DNA from 2 places in the Silvania sp. genome. Region 2 is predicted to be linked to the other one. Evidence: predicted binding sites of a transcription regulator. Region 2 holds the regulator's gene; the other holds the start of a gene.
What was found. The regulator ArgR, encoded in region 2, controls arginine synthesis, uptake and breakdown. The targets are predictions, from matches to a motif close to ANTGAATAAAAATACANT.

Region 1: a site for ArgR is predicted at 2,815-2,832, ahead of argA (amino-acid N-acetyltransferase). Genes of this name have one in related genera too.

What each region holds. Positions count from the first base shown of each region.
Region 1 covers NZ_JBOGBT010000035.1:92,092-99,934, forward strand. The annotation lists gene mltA (murein transglycosylase A) at 1-892, opposite strand, end outside; tRNA gene ACRDD5_RS06615 (tRNA-Met) at 1,100-1,176, shown strand; tRNA gene ACRDD5_RS06620 (tRNA-Met) at 1,221-1,297, shown strand; gene amiC (N-acetylmuramoyl-L-alanine amidase AmiC) at 1,385-2,638, opposite strand; gene argA (amino-acid N-acetyltransferase) at 2,868-4,199, shown strand; gene recD (exodeoxyribonuclease V subunit alpha) at 4,247-6,070, opposite strand; gene recB (exodeoxyribonuclease V subunit beta) at 6,067-7,843, opposite strand, start outside.
Region 2 covers NZ_JBOGBT010000029.1:20,004-27,846, reverse strand. The annotation lists gene degQ (serine endoprotease DegQ) at 1-1,303, shown strand, start outside; gene degS (outer membrane-stress sensor serine endopeptidase DegS) at 1,392-2,459, shown strand; gene mdh (malate dehydrogenase) at 2,525-3,463, opposite strand; gene argR (transcriptional regulator ArgR) at 3,868-4,338, shown strand; gene yhcN (peroxide/acid stress response protein YhcN) at 4,717-4,980, shown strand; gene yhcN (peroxide/acid stress response protein YhcN) at 5,080-5,346, shown strand; gene ACRDD5_RS05435 (barstar family protein) at 5,401-5,676, opposite strand; gene ACRDD5_RS05430 (NAD-dependent succinate-semialdehyde dehydrogenase) at 5,722-7,176, opposite strand; gene aaeB (p-hydroxybenzoic acid efflux pump subunit AaeB) at 7,263-7,843, opposite strand, start outside.

The DNA of each region.
Region 1 (7,843 bases), on a different contig from region 2:
GCGTAGGCACTTCTGCCAGCAGGGTGGTGCCCGGCGGGATCACGGTCTTGTCAGAGGCTACCGACGCTCGGCCAATCAGCGGTACGGCACTCGCGCCCTTCACCGGGGCAAAGTTTTGCGGCTTAAAGAAGACGAAGGACGGGTTTTGCTCCAGCAGCTCGCGCACTTCATATTCGCTGTGCTTTTCGCCCCACTCGCGGATCGCCTGCATCGACATGTCTTCTCGCTTCACTTCGCCACGGTCGATCAGCACCTTGCCGATGCTGCGATAGGCGTGGCCGTTCTTACCGGAGTAGCTAAAGAAGTTAAGCGGGCTGCCGTCGCCAAAATCAATATAGCCGCTGCCCTGCACATCCATAATGAAGTTATCCATCAGCGAGTTGCTGTAGGCGAGGATGTAAGTCTCATTCAGCGCACCGGAGTAAATCTCGGCACGGGACGGCAGACGACCGCGTTTTGGCGGCATGCGGTAGATGGGATACTTGAACTCACCCTGTGCGGTATGGCGCGCCTGCACCACCGGAGTGTAGTAGCCGGTGAACTGGACATTACCGTAGTTATCGGTGCCTTCCATCTGCCACGCATCGAGACCGTACTGGCGCATGGTGCGGGTATCGCCCCCGGCACGCAGCCAATCCTGCACAGCATTATAGATAGCGTTCTGCGAACCATACAGCCGTGGTGAGGCGCTGCGGATCTGACTCACCTGTTCCGCATAGTCGCCGCCATTGATTGGCGCGCCCACGGCGTCAGGCTGATTCACTAAAGAGAAAGGCTGGGTGAATTTCCCATCTTTATATTGCTGACCGCGATCGGTCGGTTTGGAGGAACAGGCTGCAAGCATTGCTACCAGTGCGCCCGTCATCAGATACTTCGCCCAACGTCCTTTCATTGTCTCTCGTCTTTAAGTTGCCCGTTTCTGCGAAATGAAGATAACAAACCGGCAGGGGTATTGAAATGCGATTACATCCCCTTAGCTAAATTTTGCGCAATAAACGCTCTGATTGTTGCCAAATTGTTCAAACAAAGCTTAATTTGATGAATATTACCAAAAAGGGTTGCAACAAAAAGTCATCCGAGTATAGTGCGCATCCACGGACGCGGGGTGGAGCAGCCTGGTAGCTCGTCGGGCTCATAACCCGAAGGTCGTCAGTTCAAATCTGGCCCCCGCAACCAATTAAAATTTGATGAAGTATTTTTCTACAGAGTAGAAAGACGGACGCGGGGTGGAGCAGCCTGGTAGCTCGTCGGGCTCATAACCCGAAGGTCGTCGGTTCAAATCCGGCCCCCGCAACCAATACTTCTAAAAACAAATAACACCCTCAAGGGTGTTTTTTTGTATCTGCAGTTTGTCATTTTACCGGGCGTTAACCCGGCATCCTGATTATCCTCTTCTGGCTAACGTCGCCCCGTCAGAGAAGTATGCCTTTATCCCCGCCAGAATCGACTCCGCCACTTCCTGCTGGAACGCCGCCGTTTTGAGCTTACGCTCCTCTTCCACGTTACTGATAAACGCCGTTTCGACCAGAATCGACGGGATATCCGGCGCTTTCAGCACCGCAAACCCCGCCTGCTCGACGCTGTTCTTATGCAGTTTATTCACCCTGCCCAGTTTACCCAGCACCGCTTTACCAAACTTCAGGCTGTCGGTGATGGTCAGGGACTGCACCATATCGAACAGGGTGTGATCGACATAGCGATCGCCGCTCTTACTGACGCCACCGATCAGGTCAGAGGCGTTCTGCGAATCTGCCAGCAGTTTTGCAGCCGTACTGGTTGCCCCTTTGGTCGACAGCGCAAACACCGACGATCCGCTGGGCTGACGGCTGGTAAAGGCGTCCGCATGAATAGAGACGAACAGATCCGCGCGCTGCTTTTGCGCTTTGGCAACGCGCACCTTCAGCGGAATAAAGACGTCTTCGTTGCGCGTCATGTAGGCGCGCATGTTGCTTTCTCTGTCGATCAACGCCTTCAGGCGGCGGCCGATCTGCAGCACCACGTCTTTTTCACGCGTATGGTATTTGCCCACCGCACCGGAGTCTTCCCCGCCGTGACCAGGATCGAGCATGATCACAATCGGGCGATCGCGTCCGGCTTTCCCCGGCTTCGGACCGCTTTGTGCAGGCGGAACCTGCTTTTCGAGATCGCCTTTGTTGTAATCTTCGAGCAAGGCCAGAAGCGGATCCTGAATATCCGTCGCGTTCGCCGGATAGAGATCCATCACCAGACGCTCTTTAAAACCGGCTACCGGCGCAAGAGCGAACAGTTGCGGCTTCACGTTCTGCTTCAGTTCAAACACCATCCGCACGGTATTCGGATCAAACTGCCCGACGCGCGCTGACTTGATGTAAGGATCGTCACCACGGATCTGCGCACTCATGCCTTTCAGAACCGAGTTCAGATTTACGCCTTCAATATCCACCACCACGCGCTCAGGATTGCTCAGCGCGAACTGCTTATAGTTCAGGATCCGGTTTGACTCGACCGTGACGCGGGTATAGGTCGACGATGGCCAGACGCGTACCGCTACCACCTGACTGACGGCAGCAAGCCCCACCTGACTTACGCTAAGTAACCACATGGCCCCGGCCCCTTGTAACAGGCGGCGACGACTTAATGCTTTACTGGATCCCGACATGCTTCTCCCGAGCAAAGATATCGAATAAATTCTCATTACGTCCAAATTGACCGAAAACTTTAACGAATGATGCATAAGCTGTCACCCAGAAAAGGGTAAACAATCATACGTTAACCTACGGTTTGGTCTGATTTTCTTTGTTACGGCAAAAAGTTTGGCTTGCGCGCAAGGCGATATTCGAATAAAAATACAAAAATTACGAATAAACATTCATTAAAGGGGTTGTGCCGTGGTGAAGGAACGTCGAATCGAACTGGTCCAGGGTTTTCGCCATTCTGTTCCCTATATCAATACCCATCGGGGAAAAACGTTTGTCATCATGCTGGGTGGCGAAGCCATTGAGCATGAAAACTTCTCCAGCATAGTTAATGATATCGGCCTGCTGCACAGCCTGGGTATTCGCCTTGTGGTGGTGTATGGCGCCCGTCCGCAGATTGAAGCCAATCTGTCCGTTCATCAACACGAACCCCTTTACCATAAACACACCCGCGTCACCGATGCCAAAACGCTGGAGCTGGTTAAGCAGGCTGCCGGTCTGCTGCAGCTGGATATTACTGCGCGGCTGTCGATGAGCCTGAATAACACCCCGCTGCAGGGGGCGCACATCAACGTGGTCAGCGGCAATTTTATTATTGCGCAGCCGCTTGGCGTCGACGACGGTGTAGATTACTGCCACAGCGGGCGTATTCGTCGTATTGATGAAGAAGCCATCCACCGCCAGCTGGACGGCGGTGCGATTGTGCTGACCGGCCCGGTCGCGGTCTCTGTCACCGGCGAAAGCTTTAACCTCACGTCGGAAGAGATTGCCACCCAGCTGGCCATCAAACTGAAGGCTGAGAAAATGATCGGCTTCTGCTCCTCGCAGGGGGTAATCAACGAGCTGGGGAATATCGTCTCTGAGCTGTTCCCTAACGAAGCCCAGGCGCGGGTAGAAGCGCTGGAAGAACAAGGGGATTACTACTCCGGCACGGTGCGTTTCCTGCGCGGTGCGGTCAAAGCCTGCCGCAGCGGCGTGCGCCGCAGCCATTTGATCAGCTACCAGGAAGATGGCGCCCTGCTGCAGGAGCTGTTCTCCCGCGACGGTATCGGTACCCAGATTGTGATGGAGAGCGCCGAGCAGATCCGTCGTGCCACCATCAATGACATCGGCGGGATCCTCGAGCTTATTCGCCCGCTGGAGCAGCAGGGGATCCTGGTACGTCGCTCGCGCGAGCAGCTGGAGATGGAGATCGACAAGTTCACGATCATTCAGCGCGACAATCTCACCATCGCCTGTGCAGCGCTGTACCCCTTCCCGGAAGAGAAGATTGGTGAAATGGCCTGCGTGGCCGTACATCCGGACTACCGCAGCTCATCGCGCGGCGAGGTGCTGCTGGAGCGGATCGCCGTTCAGGCGCGCCAGCAGGGCCTGAGCAAGCTGTTTGTGCTCACCACCCGCAGCATCCACTGGTTCCAGGAACGCGGTTTCTCGCCGGTGGATATCGATTCCCTGCCGGAATCCAAAAAAGAGATGTACAACTATCAGCGCCGCTCAAAGGTGCTGATGGCGGATTTAAGCTAACTCGCCGTCACCGCTCAGGCCGGGCATACGCCCGGCTTTTGACTGACTCACATCGCTTCAAAAATGGCACTCAGGCCGCTACGCCGCTCCGTACGGGTGACAACAGCCTGCGCCAGCACGCCTTCGTCGGCATACAGTGACAGCCGCTGACGGGCGCGGGTGATAGCGGTGTACACCAGCTCCCGCGTCACCACGGGTGACATTTGTACCGGCAGGATCAGCGCCGCATGATCGAACTCAGAACCCTGAGATTTGTGGACCGTCATCGCCCAGGCGGTTTCATGCTCCGGCAGACGGCTGGGTTGGACGGACTTGACGCTGCCGTCCGGCATCTGGAACCACACGCGCAATCCCTGACCTCTCTCCAGCGCAATCCCGATATCGCCGTTGAACAGCCCCAGCGCGCTGTCGTTGCGCGAAATCATCACCGGCCGCCCCTCAAACCAGCGAGAATACGGCTGATGGCTGATCCGGCGTTTTTGCACCAGCACCTGCTCCAGCTTCTCATTGAGCCCGGCGACGCCAAAGGGCCCATCGCGCAGGGCGCACAGCAGCTGGTAGCGTCCGAATGCGGTCAGCACCTCTTCCGCAGGCGCCTGCTGGTGGACGGTGTCAAGAAAATGCCGGTAGCCCAGCAGAGCATCCTCGAGCATCGCCATATACTCTTCGCCACTCTGCAGCTGCTTTTTCTCGATATCGTTGAATCCGCCGTCAAACACCGCACGCATGGCCTGTCGATCGCCGCGGTTCACCGCTGCCGCCAGCTTGCCGATACCGGAATCGCTGCCAAAACGGTAGCTTTTTTGCAGCAGGCACAGGCTGTCGCGCAGCGCACCCGCCACCGGGCTGACGTTGCCTTCCATCTGACACCCGGTCAGCTCAGACAGCTCCTGTGCGCGCTGGGCGGTAAAGCCCGCGCTGGCCCAGGTACAGATATCACCCAGCACCGCCCCCGCTTCTACGGAGGCCAGCTGATCGCGATCGCCGAGGAAAATCACCCTTGCATGGGGCGGTAAAGCGTCGATCAGGCGCGACATCATCGTCAGGTCGATCATCGAGGCTTCGTCCACCACCAGCACGTCCAGATGCAGCGGATTCCCGGCATGGTAGCGCAGACGCTGGCTGCCGGGCTGCGCGCCGAGGAGACGGTGCAGCGTGCTGGCCTCGGCCGGGAACAGCTTGCGCTGTCCGTCGGTCAGGGGCAGCGTTTGCAGCGCCCCGCCCAGCGACTGCGTTAAGCGCGCGGCAGCTTTCCCGGTAGGGGCAGCCAGCCTGATGCGGCACCGCCCTTCCCCCGCCATCTGGATCAGCGCCGCCAGCAGCCTGGCGACGGTGGTGGTTTTGCCGGTTCCCGGCCCGCCGGAGATCACCGAGATACGGCGGGTTAACGCCACCGCCGCCGCTACCTTTTGCCAGTTGACGGCTTCGTCAGAGGCAAACAGCGCGTTCAGGGTGCGCTGCATTTCGCGACTGTCATGCACCAGCGGCTGGTTGGCCTCGCTAAAGAACCCGGCCACCGCCCGTTCGTAGCGCCACATCCGGTTGAGATAGAGCCTGTCGCCAATCAGCACCAGCGGCGTGGGCAACTCGCCGTTACTGACCGCCGGCGAGCGCAGCAGCGTCTGGGGCCAGTCCAGCGAGTCGTCGTGCAGCGCAAAACAGGCCTGCAGTAGCGCAGGGGTTTTCGCCTCTGCCCGCAGCTGCGACAGCGGCAGGCAGACATGCCCTTCTCCCGCATCGCGACTTAACAGCGCCGCCGCCAGCATCACGGCGGGTTCATCGTTACCCGCCACCATCATTGCGAATTGAACGTCCAGGCGACGCAGCACCCTCTGTTCTACGGCTTCCAGTAGCAGTTTCTGCATCGTCATTGCGCAAGCTCCTCTTTGCTGGCGGCAAATAGCCTGTCCATGCGATCAATTAACACTACATCCGGACGGGTGGCAAAGCACCCTGCGCCCGGCGCGCTGCCGTCCACCCCGCGTAAAAAGAGGTAGATAACGCCGCCGAAATGCCGCTGATAGTCGTAGTCAGCAATGCGGTGACGCAGGTAGCGGTGCAGCGCCAGGGTATAGAGCTGATATTGCAGATCATAGCGGTGGGACTGCATCGCTTTGGCCATCGCCTGCGGGGTATAAGACTCGCTGTCTGCCCCCAGCCAGTTGGATTTGTAGTCCAGCAGGTAGTAGCGGCCGTTGTGACGGAACACCAGGTCAATAAAGCCTTTCAGCATCCCGCGCACCTGGCGGAAATCGAGCGGTGGGCACTCCTGTGAGAGTGGATCGTGCTCGCGGATCAGGGCATCCAGCGCATCGGCGGTCAACGGCCCGGCGATGGGCAGATAAAACTCCATCTCCACCTGCTTGTCCGCTTCGCGAAGCTGGTTCAGAGCGATCCCCTCTTCGTTGAGCGGTGCCTGCAGAATCTGGTTTACCCACCCGGTCAGGACGGGCTCCCAGCGGACGTCATAGCCGCCTTTTTGCAGCATCTCCAGCATCCACTCGGGGTCGACTGGTTGCGTAAAATCGAGTTCCTCAAACAGGCTGTGTAAAAAGGTGCCCGGCGACGCGCCACGCGGGAACTGGTGCGGGGTCAGCGCCGGCTCCGGGGCCACGTCGCCAACGCCTGCGGCATCGACGTCGAGCCGCGGCATCAGATCCTGGGCGACGCTGTGCCCGTGCTGCTGCAGGCCGGAATAGCTGGTCACCCGCCAGTCATCGTACAGCACGCGGGCAATCTGCCGCGCCTGCAGATCCGGGGTTAGCGGCGCCGGCATCTGCCAGCGGGCGGTGTCGGCGACCCCGGCCACCTGCAGCGCAATGTGCTCATTGCACAGGGTTTGCAGACACTGACGCAGGCCCACCGCGTCTTTCGGCTCGCCCTGCTGGATCAGCCGCCCGAGCGCGCTCAGATGGAAATCGCTCTCGCCAGATTTGTCGCCGCGACGGCGAAACAGCGGCGCGACACCTAAGCTGCAATGCCATACGGATCGCGTCAGCGCTACGTACAGCAGGCGTAGGTCTTCCGCCAGCCGTTCGGCTTCGGCAAGCTCTACGCTGTCGTCGGCCTGGCTTAAGTCAAGCACTGCTTCGAAGGTTTTGCGATCGTGATAAAAGGCCTGGTCCTGTACGCGGTAATTGGCGATAAACGGCAGCCACACCAGCGGATACTCCAGCCCTTTCGATTTATGGACGGTGACGATTTTGACCAGATGTTTGTCGCTTTCAAGGCGCATCTGCTGGCTGGAGGCGTTGCTGTTCGGATCGGCGATATGCTGCGCCAGCCAGCGCACCAGAGCATGCTCGCTCTCCAGCTGGGTTCCTGCCTCCTGCAACAGTTCGCTGATGTGCAAAATATCGGTCAGTCGGCGTTCGCCCCCGGCTGTGGCCAGCATGTTTTCGGCGATGTTGCGCCGGGTCATAATGTCACGCAGCATCGCCATTACCCCGCGCTTCTGCCAGCGCTCGCGGTAGCGGGTAAACTCTTCCACCGCCTCATCCCACAGTTCTTCACTGTTATTGAGGGTGTCGATGTCGAGCGCGGTCAGGCCGAGCATCGAGCTTGCCAGCGCGCTGCGCAACGTGCTTTCGCGCTCGGGTGCCAGCACCGCCTGCAGCAGCCAGAGCATCTCCTGCGCTTCCAGG
Region 2 (7,843 bases):
CACGTATCCGGTGGCTGCCGCTATCCCTTCGCAGGTACCGGGTCAGGCTGCGCTGCCTAGCCTGGCGCCGATGCTGGAAAAAGTCTTGCCCGCCGTCGTGAGCGTGAAGGTCGAAGGTACCGCCGTGCAAAGCCAGCGCGTCCCGGAAGAGTTAAAAAAGTATTTTGGCGATGACACCCCGGATCAGGCACAGCCCTTTGAAGGGCTGGGATCGGGCGTAGTTATTGATGCGGCTAAAGGCTATGTACTGACCAACAACCACGTTATCAGCCAGGCGGATAAAATCAGCGTGCAGATGAACGACGGTCGCGAGTTCGAAGCCAGGCTGATTGGCGGCGACGATCAGAGCGATATTGCCCTGCTGCAGCTACAGAACCCCACCGGCCTGACGCAAATTGCGATTGCCGACTCCGATAAACTGCGCGTGGGTGATTTCGCCGTCGCAGTCGGTAACCCGTTCGGTCTGGGCCAGACGGCCACCTCCGGCATTATCTCGGCCCTGGGCCGCAGCGGGTTAAACCTTGAAGGGCTGGAGAACTTTATCCAGACCGACGCCTCTATTAACCGCGGCAACTCCGGCGGCGCACTGCTGAATCTGAACGGCGAACTGATCGGCATCAACACCGCTATTCTCGCCCCCGGCGGCGGCAGCGTCGGGATTGGCTTCGCCATTCCGAGCAACATGGCCCGCACGCTGGCACAGCAGCTGATTCAGTTTGGTGAAGTGAAGCGCGGCCTGCTGGGCATTAAAGGTATGGAGATGAGCGCGGATATCGCGAAGGCGTTTAATCTGAATGTACAGCGCGGCGCCTTTGTCAGCGAAGTCTTACCGAATTCCGGCTCGGCAAAAGCGGGCGTGAAGTCCGGAGATGTGATTGTCAGCCTGAATGATAAGCCGCTCAACAGCTTTGCCGAATTGCGCTCACGTATCGCCACCACCGAGCCCGGCGCCGTGGTTAAACTCGGTTTGCTGCGCGACGGTAAACCGCTTGATGTGCAGGTCACGCTGGATAAAAGTACCTCTTCCTCCGCCAGTGCCGAGATGATTGCACCCGCACTGCAGGGCGCAACGCTGAGTGACGGGCAGCTAAAGGACGGCACGAAAGGCATCACCCTCAACAGCGTAGAGAAAAGCAGCCCGGCGGCGCAGGCAGGGCTTCATCAGGATGATGTGATTATCGGGGTGAACCGCACGCGCGTGCAGTCCATCGCCGAAATGCGCAAAGTGCTGGAGAGCAAACCGTCGATCATCGCCCTGCAGATCGTGCGCGGCAATGACACCCTTTATATTCTGCTGCGTTAAGCATTGATGTATCCGGACATCGCCGCGTGTGATGTCCGGATAAGTCATGCTATGCTGCTTGCGATCTTCCCTTAACGACGCCCGTATCATGGTTTTAAAGCTCATTCGTTCGGTCGCCATCGGCCTGGTTGTCGGTGGCCTGTTACTGGTCGCCATGCCCTCTTTACGTCAGTTTAATCAACTGGCGGCACCGCAATTTGACAGCGCGGATGAAACACCTGCCAGTTACAATCAGGCGGTGCGCCGCGCCGCGCCTGCGGTTGTTAACGTCTATAACCGCGGGATGAACAGCACCAGCCATAATCAGCTGGAGATCCGCACCCTGGGATCCGGGGTGATCATGGATGAGCGCGGCTACATCATTACCAATAAACACGTGATCAACGATGCCGATCAAATCATCGTTGCTCTGCAGGATGGGCGCGTCTTTGAAGCCCTGCTGGTGGGTTCAGATACGCTGACCGACCTCGCGGTGCTGAAAATTACGGCCACCGGCGGTTTGCCGGTGATCCCAATTAACCGTAAACGCTCGCCCCATATCGGTGACGTGGTGCTGGCGATCGGGAACCCGTATAACCTCGGGCAGACCATCACTCAGGGGATTATCAGCGCCACCGGGCGTATTGGCCTGAACCCTTCCGGACGGCAGAACTTCCTGCAGACCGATGCCTCAATCAACCACGGGAACTCCGGCGGGGCGCTGGTGAACTCGCTGGGCGAGCTGATGGGGATCAACACCCTCTCCTTTGATAAGAGCAACGACGGAGAAACCCCCGAAGGGATCGGCTTTGCGATCCCGTTCCAGCTGGCGAACAAGATTATGGATAAGCTGATCCGCGACGGACGGGTGATCCGCGGCTATATCGGCATTGGCGGGCGTGAGATTGCGCCGATGCATGTTCAGGGCGGCGGCATCGATCAGATACAGGGCATTGTGGTCAACGAAGTAACGACCGGCGGCCCGGCAGCGGAAGCGGGTATGTTGGTCAACGATGTCATCGTCTCGGTTAACGGTAAGCCGGCGCTGTCAGCACTGGAAACCATGGACCAGGTGGCGGAAATTAGACCAGGTTCAATCATCCCGGTAGAAGTGATGCGCGATGATAAGAAGCTGACGCTGCAGGTGACCATTCAAGAGTACCCGGCAACAAACTAAACCCACAGGCAATAAAAAACCGGAATTTCTCCGGTTTTTTATTATCCTGATGGGATGCGAGTCGGTTATTTGTTCACGAACTCTTCGCCCAGAACGATATCGTTCTTCAGCGTGTCCAGCATACCCACCATCGCCTGCTGCTCAAACGCGCTCAGGGTGCCGATAGACTGACGCTCTTCGATGCCGTTTTTGCCCAGCAGCAGTGGCTGAGAGAAGAAGCGCGCATGCTCGCCGTCACCTTCAACGTAAGCACATTCCACAACGCCTTTCTCGCCCTGCAGGGCGCGCACCAGAGACAGACCGAAACGGGCTGCTGCCTGGCCCATAGACAGGGTTGCAGAACCGCCACCCGCCTTCGCTTCCACCACTTCGGTGCCAGCGTTCTGGATACGTTTGGTCAGGTCAGCCACTTCCTGCTCGGTGAAGCTCACGCCTGGGATCTGGGACAACAGTGGCAGAATGGTCACGCCAGAGTGGCCGCCGATAACCGGGACGTCCAGTTCGGTAGGCTGTTTGCCTTTCAGTTCCGCGACAAAGGTGTTGGAGCGGATAATGTCCAGCGTGGTCACGCCAAACAGTTTGTTCTTGTCGTACACGCCCGCTTTTTTCAGCACTTCTGCTGCAATCGCCACGGTGGTGTTAACCGGGTTAGTGATGATACCGATACAGGCTTTTGGACAGGTGGTCGCCACCTGTTGGATCAGGTTCTTCACGATACCGGCGTTCACGTTGAACAGGTCGGAGCGATCCATACCCGGTTTACGCGCCACGCCTGCGGAGATCAGCACCACATCTGCGCCTTCGAGCGCTGGACGCGCATCTTCACCGCAGAAGCCTTTAATTTTAACGGCCGTCGGGATGTGGCTCAGGTCAACCGCCACACCAGGGGTTACCGGAGCAATATCGTACAGGGAGAGTTCTGAGCCTGCAGGCAGCTGAGTTTTCAGTAGTAGGGCAAGCGCCTGGCCGATACCGCCAGCAGCGCCGAGGACTGCGACTTTCATCCTAAACTCCTTATTATGGTGAGCTAACTTTCTGTTACTCCGTCGCGGCGACCTTAATTCAGCAGATCTATAATTACAATCTTCGTCATTCCAGAATTTGGGGTCACGCGCTTTTTGCATCTGCCAGAAGGCTATCAGGCGTTATGCGCTAACTAAGCAACGAATTCAGAGGGAGCTACAATACACCCACGCCAGCCACCAAAACAACATCATTTTGATAACATTTAATTTACTTTTAAGGTTATTTGCGAGGCGTGACGCAGGCATGTTCCTTGATAACGAATTTTGATAAAATCACTCCCTTTCATAACATTATTTCAGCCTAAGATTGGGCAGATAGTTTGCATAAAAATTCATCCATGTGCATAATAATGTTGTTTCTACCGCTATATTTCGGGTGATTTATGCGAATCTCTTCTAAACAAGAAGAATTGGTCAAAGCGTTTAAAGCGCTGCTTAAAGAAGAAAAATTCAGCTCTCAGGGTGAGATCGTGCTGGCCCTGCAAGAAGAGGGCTTCGAAAACATTAACCAGTCAAAAGTCTCCCGCATGTTAACCAAATTCGGCGCGGTGCGTACCCGCAACGCCAAAATGGAGATGGTCTACTGCCTGCCTGCTGAGCTGGGCGTACCGACAACCTCAAGCCCGCTGAAGAATCTGGTGCTGGATATCGATTACAACGCCGCCGTCGTGGTGATCCATACCAGCCCTGGTGCAGCTCAGCTGATAGCCCGTCTGCTTGATTCATTAGGTAAAGCAGAAGGCATTCTGGGAACCATTGCGGGTGACGACACCATCTTTACGACACCGGCTAACGGCTTCTCGGTGAAAGATCTCTACGAAGCCATTCTGGTATTGTTCGAACAGGAACTCTGATCCCGCTCCCCTGCTGCACACTGTCGCGGGGGATCTTCTGCTCCTACCTCGTTTCACACTACATTCCGTTATCTTTCCTTTAACAAATAGTGCGTTTTATCGCCCCAACACATTCACGCAGTGAATGTCAGAACCATGAACCGCACGAATAATCAAATTCATCTATATTCCTGAATTTAAAGATAATAGTGGCCATTCAAGGCTGAGTTCCTCTCTTTTTTATTCATTCTGGTTATAACGCGGCAGTCACTTAAAACATAATCACACAGTTTATAATTAGCATGGTATTAATTTTTGCCGTGATTAGTGTATACTTGATTTTGTGATGAGGGTCACGAAACACCGACCCCAGTAAAGAATATGACGAGGAAAAGAATCATGAAAATCAAAACTACTGTTGCCGTACTGAGCGTTCTGTCAGTCCTGTCTTTCGGTGCATTTGCTGCCGACTCTATCAATGCTGAACAGGCGCAATCTCGCGAAGCTATCGGTACGGTGTCCATCGGTGCAGTGGGTACATCGCCAATGGATATGAACCAGATGCTGAATAAAAAAGCACAAGAACAGGGCGCCACTTCTTATCGCGTGATTGAAGCGCGTACCGGTGACCACTGGCATGCAACAGCTGAGCTGTACAAATAAGTTCTGCAAAAAAACGAAATATCGTCAACGACACCAGGCATAAAAATAGCGGTACAACCCTTCTCGTCGTTGATCCGACCCGATTAAGGAGTAAAGATTATGAACACTAAATTAATTATCGCCACCCTCGGTTTAGCTTCCGTTCTCTCTTTTGGTGCCAGCGCAGCTGTGCATCAGGTGAACGCTGAACAGGCTCAAGGCCTGCAATCTATGGGTAGCATCGCCGTTACTGAAGTGTCCGGCTCTCCAATGGATATCCGTCAGGTACTGGTAGCAAAAGCTGAAAAAGCCGGTGCCAGCAGCTATCGCGTCACCGAGCTGAACGCGGGCGACCATTGGCACGCAACGGCTGAGCTGTACAAATAAACCCTCGTCGTATTGACTACGACTTGCCCCTGCCTGTCAGGGGCTTTTTTATGCCTATTCCGGACGGACGTTAAAGCGAATCTGCCCTTCCAGCTCCTCTTCTGCCTCATCAAACAGCAAAATCAGTGCGCCAAACCGCCTGCGCAGCTTATCCGGTAAATGGACGAATTCAATTTCCAGCGGGAGCGGAAGCTGATTACCCATCACCATCTCCCACAGGGAATCCAGATTCGTTACGCGTCCTCTTTCCAGGCCAAAGGTTCGGGAAAACTCACGATAGAAGTCCTCCTGACTGTCGATTTCATCAAAATCAAACGTATAGATATTCATTGCCAGCCACCCCGTCCCGCTGGGCGGCTGATGCCGCCCTGTCGATTATAATCCCCCAATGTGCAGGGTTTTCACTTCCAGGAACTCCTCCAGTCCCAGTACTGACCCTTCTCGCCCGAGGCCCGACTCTTTGACGCCGCCAAACGGCCCAAGCTCGGTAGAGACCGCGCACTCGTTAACGCCGATCATCCCGCTTTCAATGGCCTGCGAGACGCGGAACACGCGCTGCAGGTTTTGGGTATAGAAATAGGCCGCCAGGCCAAAGGGGGTATTATTGGCGCGCTGAATCACTTCATCTTCAGAAGTAAAGCGGAAGCAGGCCGCAACCGGGCCAAAGGTTTCTTCACTGGCGAGCTTCATGCCCTCATGACAATCCCCCAGCACCGTCGGCTGCCAGAAGTTGCCGCCCAGAGCATGCGCTTTGCCACCCGCCAGAACGGTTGCTCCTTTTTCTACCGCATCCTCTACGTGCTCGCGGACCTTGGCCACTGCCGATGCTTCAATCAGCGGCCCGACCACCGTGCCCTCTTCCAGTCCGTTCCCCACTTTTAAGGCGCTGACCGCCGAGGCGAGCTTACTGACGAAATCGTCATACACCGACTCGTGAATGTAGAAGCGGTTGACGCTGACGCAGACCTGGCCCGCATTGCGGAATTTATTGGCAATGGCGCCTTTCACGGCCGCATCGATATTGGCATCGTCAAAGACGATGTACGGCGCGTTACCGCCCAGCTCCATAGAGACTTTTTTCATGGTCTCGGCGGCATTGCGCACCAGCGTTTTGCCCACCGCGGTCGACCCGGTAAACGAAATTTTCCGCACCTCATGGCTGGCCATGATCGCATCGCTGATCTGCTGGGTATTACCCGCCACCGCGTTGAGCACCCCATCAGGTACGCCAGCCTTCTTCGCGAGGGTAAGCAGCGCAAACGCGCTGAGCGGAGTGTTGTTCGCCGGTTTGATGACCCCGGTACAGCCTGCAGCCAGTGCCGGGCCGAGTTTGCGGGTCAGCATCGCCATCGGGAAATTCCACGGCGTAATGGCGGCGACCACGCCAATCGGTTCGCGCGTCGCCAGAATGCGCGAGCCCGCTTTAGCAGGCGGGATGATTTCGCCGTTCGCACGCTTGGCCTGCTCGGCAAACCACTGAATAAAGCTCGCGGCGTACTCGACTTCGCCTTCCGCCTCCTTCAGCGGTTTGCCCTGTTCGGTGGTCATCAGCTGACCAAGCCACTGCTTGTTCTCAATGATTAATTCGTACCAACGATAAAGGATGGTCGAGCGCTCTTTCGCGGTTTTCGCCCTCCACGCCGGGAAAGCGCGGCTTGCGGCGGCGATGGCCTCTTCCGTCTCTTTTTTACCGGCTTTCGCTACCTGGGCGATCACCGCCCCGGTGGCCGGATTAAGCACATCAAAGGTCGTGTTGAGGGTTTTCCATACGCCATCAACCAGATAGCCTGTCTGAAAGAGCGCACTGTCCTGCAGAGCCTGGGTAGTCATGTATCCTCCCTTTCTGGATTTATGAGCTTGCCCGGTAAGTATAGCTACAAAAAAACCTCCGTTTATGACGTCGGTTTTGAGGGTAATCAGCTGTCGATCAGCGCATGCTGGTAGCGGTGCAGCATCCCTACCAGTCTTGTAACCGGCTCGGTGACCTGCGGCGGCGCTTGCCAGAGCCGCAGCTTTTCCTGATAGATATCCAGCTCTTCCAGCAGTTGGGCAAAATAGCGCCGCCGTTTATCGTCATTCGAGGCACTAATCACCTGATCAGCGGTGCGTCGAAGCTGGTGGTGATACGCCGAGAGGTCGTCGTTGACCGGTATCGGGGCATTGCGCAGACGCTGGTGGGCGATGATCAGCGTCAGGGCCAGACGAAACCTGGCGACATCGCCCGGGAATTTCGTCAGCAATAAAAAGAGTTGCTGATACAGCGCCGGGAGATGGTTCTCTTTACGCCGGGCGGTGTTGGTGGTCATCGCCGACACTGCCGCAAAGACAAACTGGTTCAGCAGCACCCGACCGGTTCGCGCCTGGGAGTTATCGCGCACCAGCAGGATAACCATCATCGCCAGGAAACAGCCGACGATTTGCCCCAGCGCGCTGTCCAGAAACTGGCTGAAGTGAAACGTCATCGGGTTATCCAGCACCAGAATATTGATGGTACTCG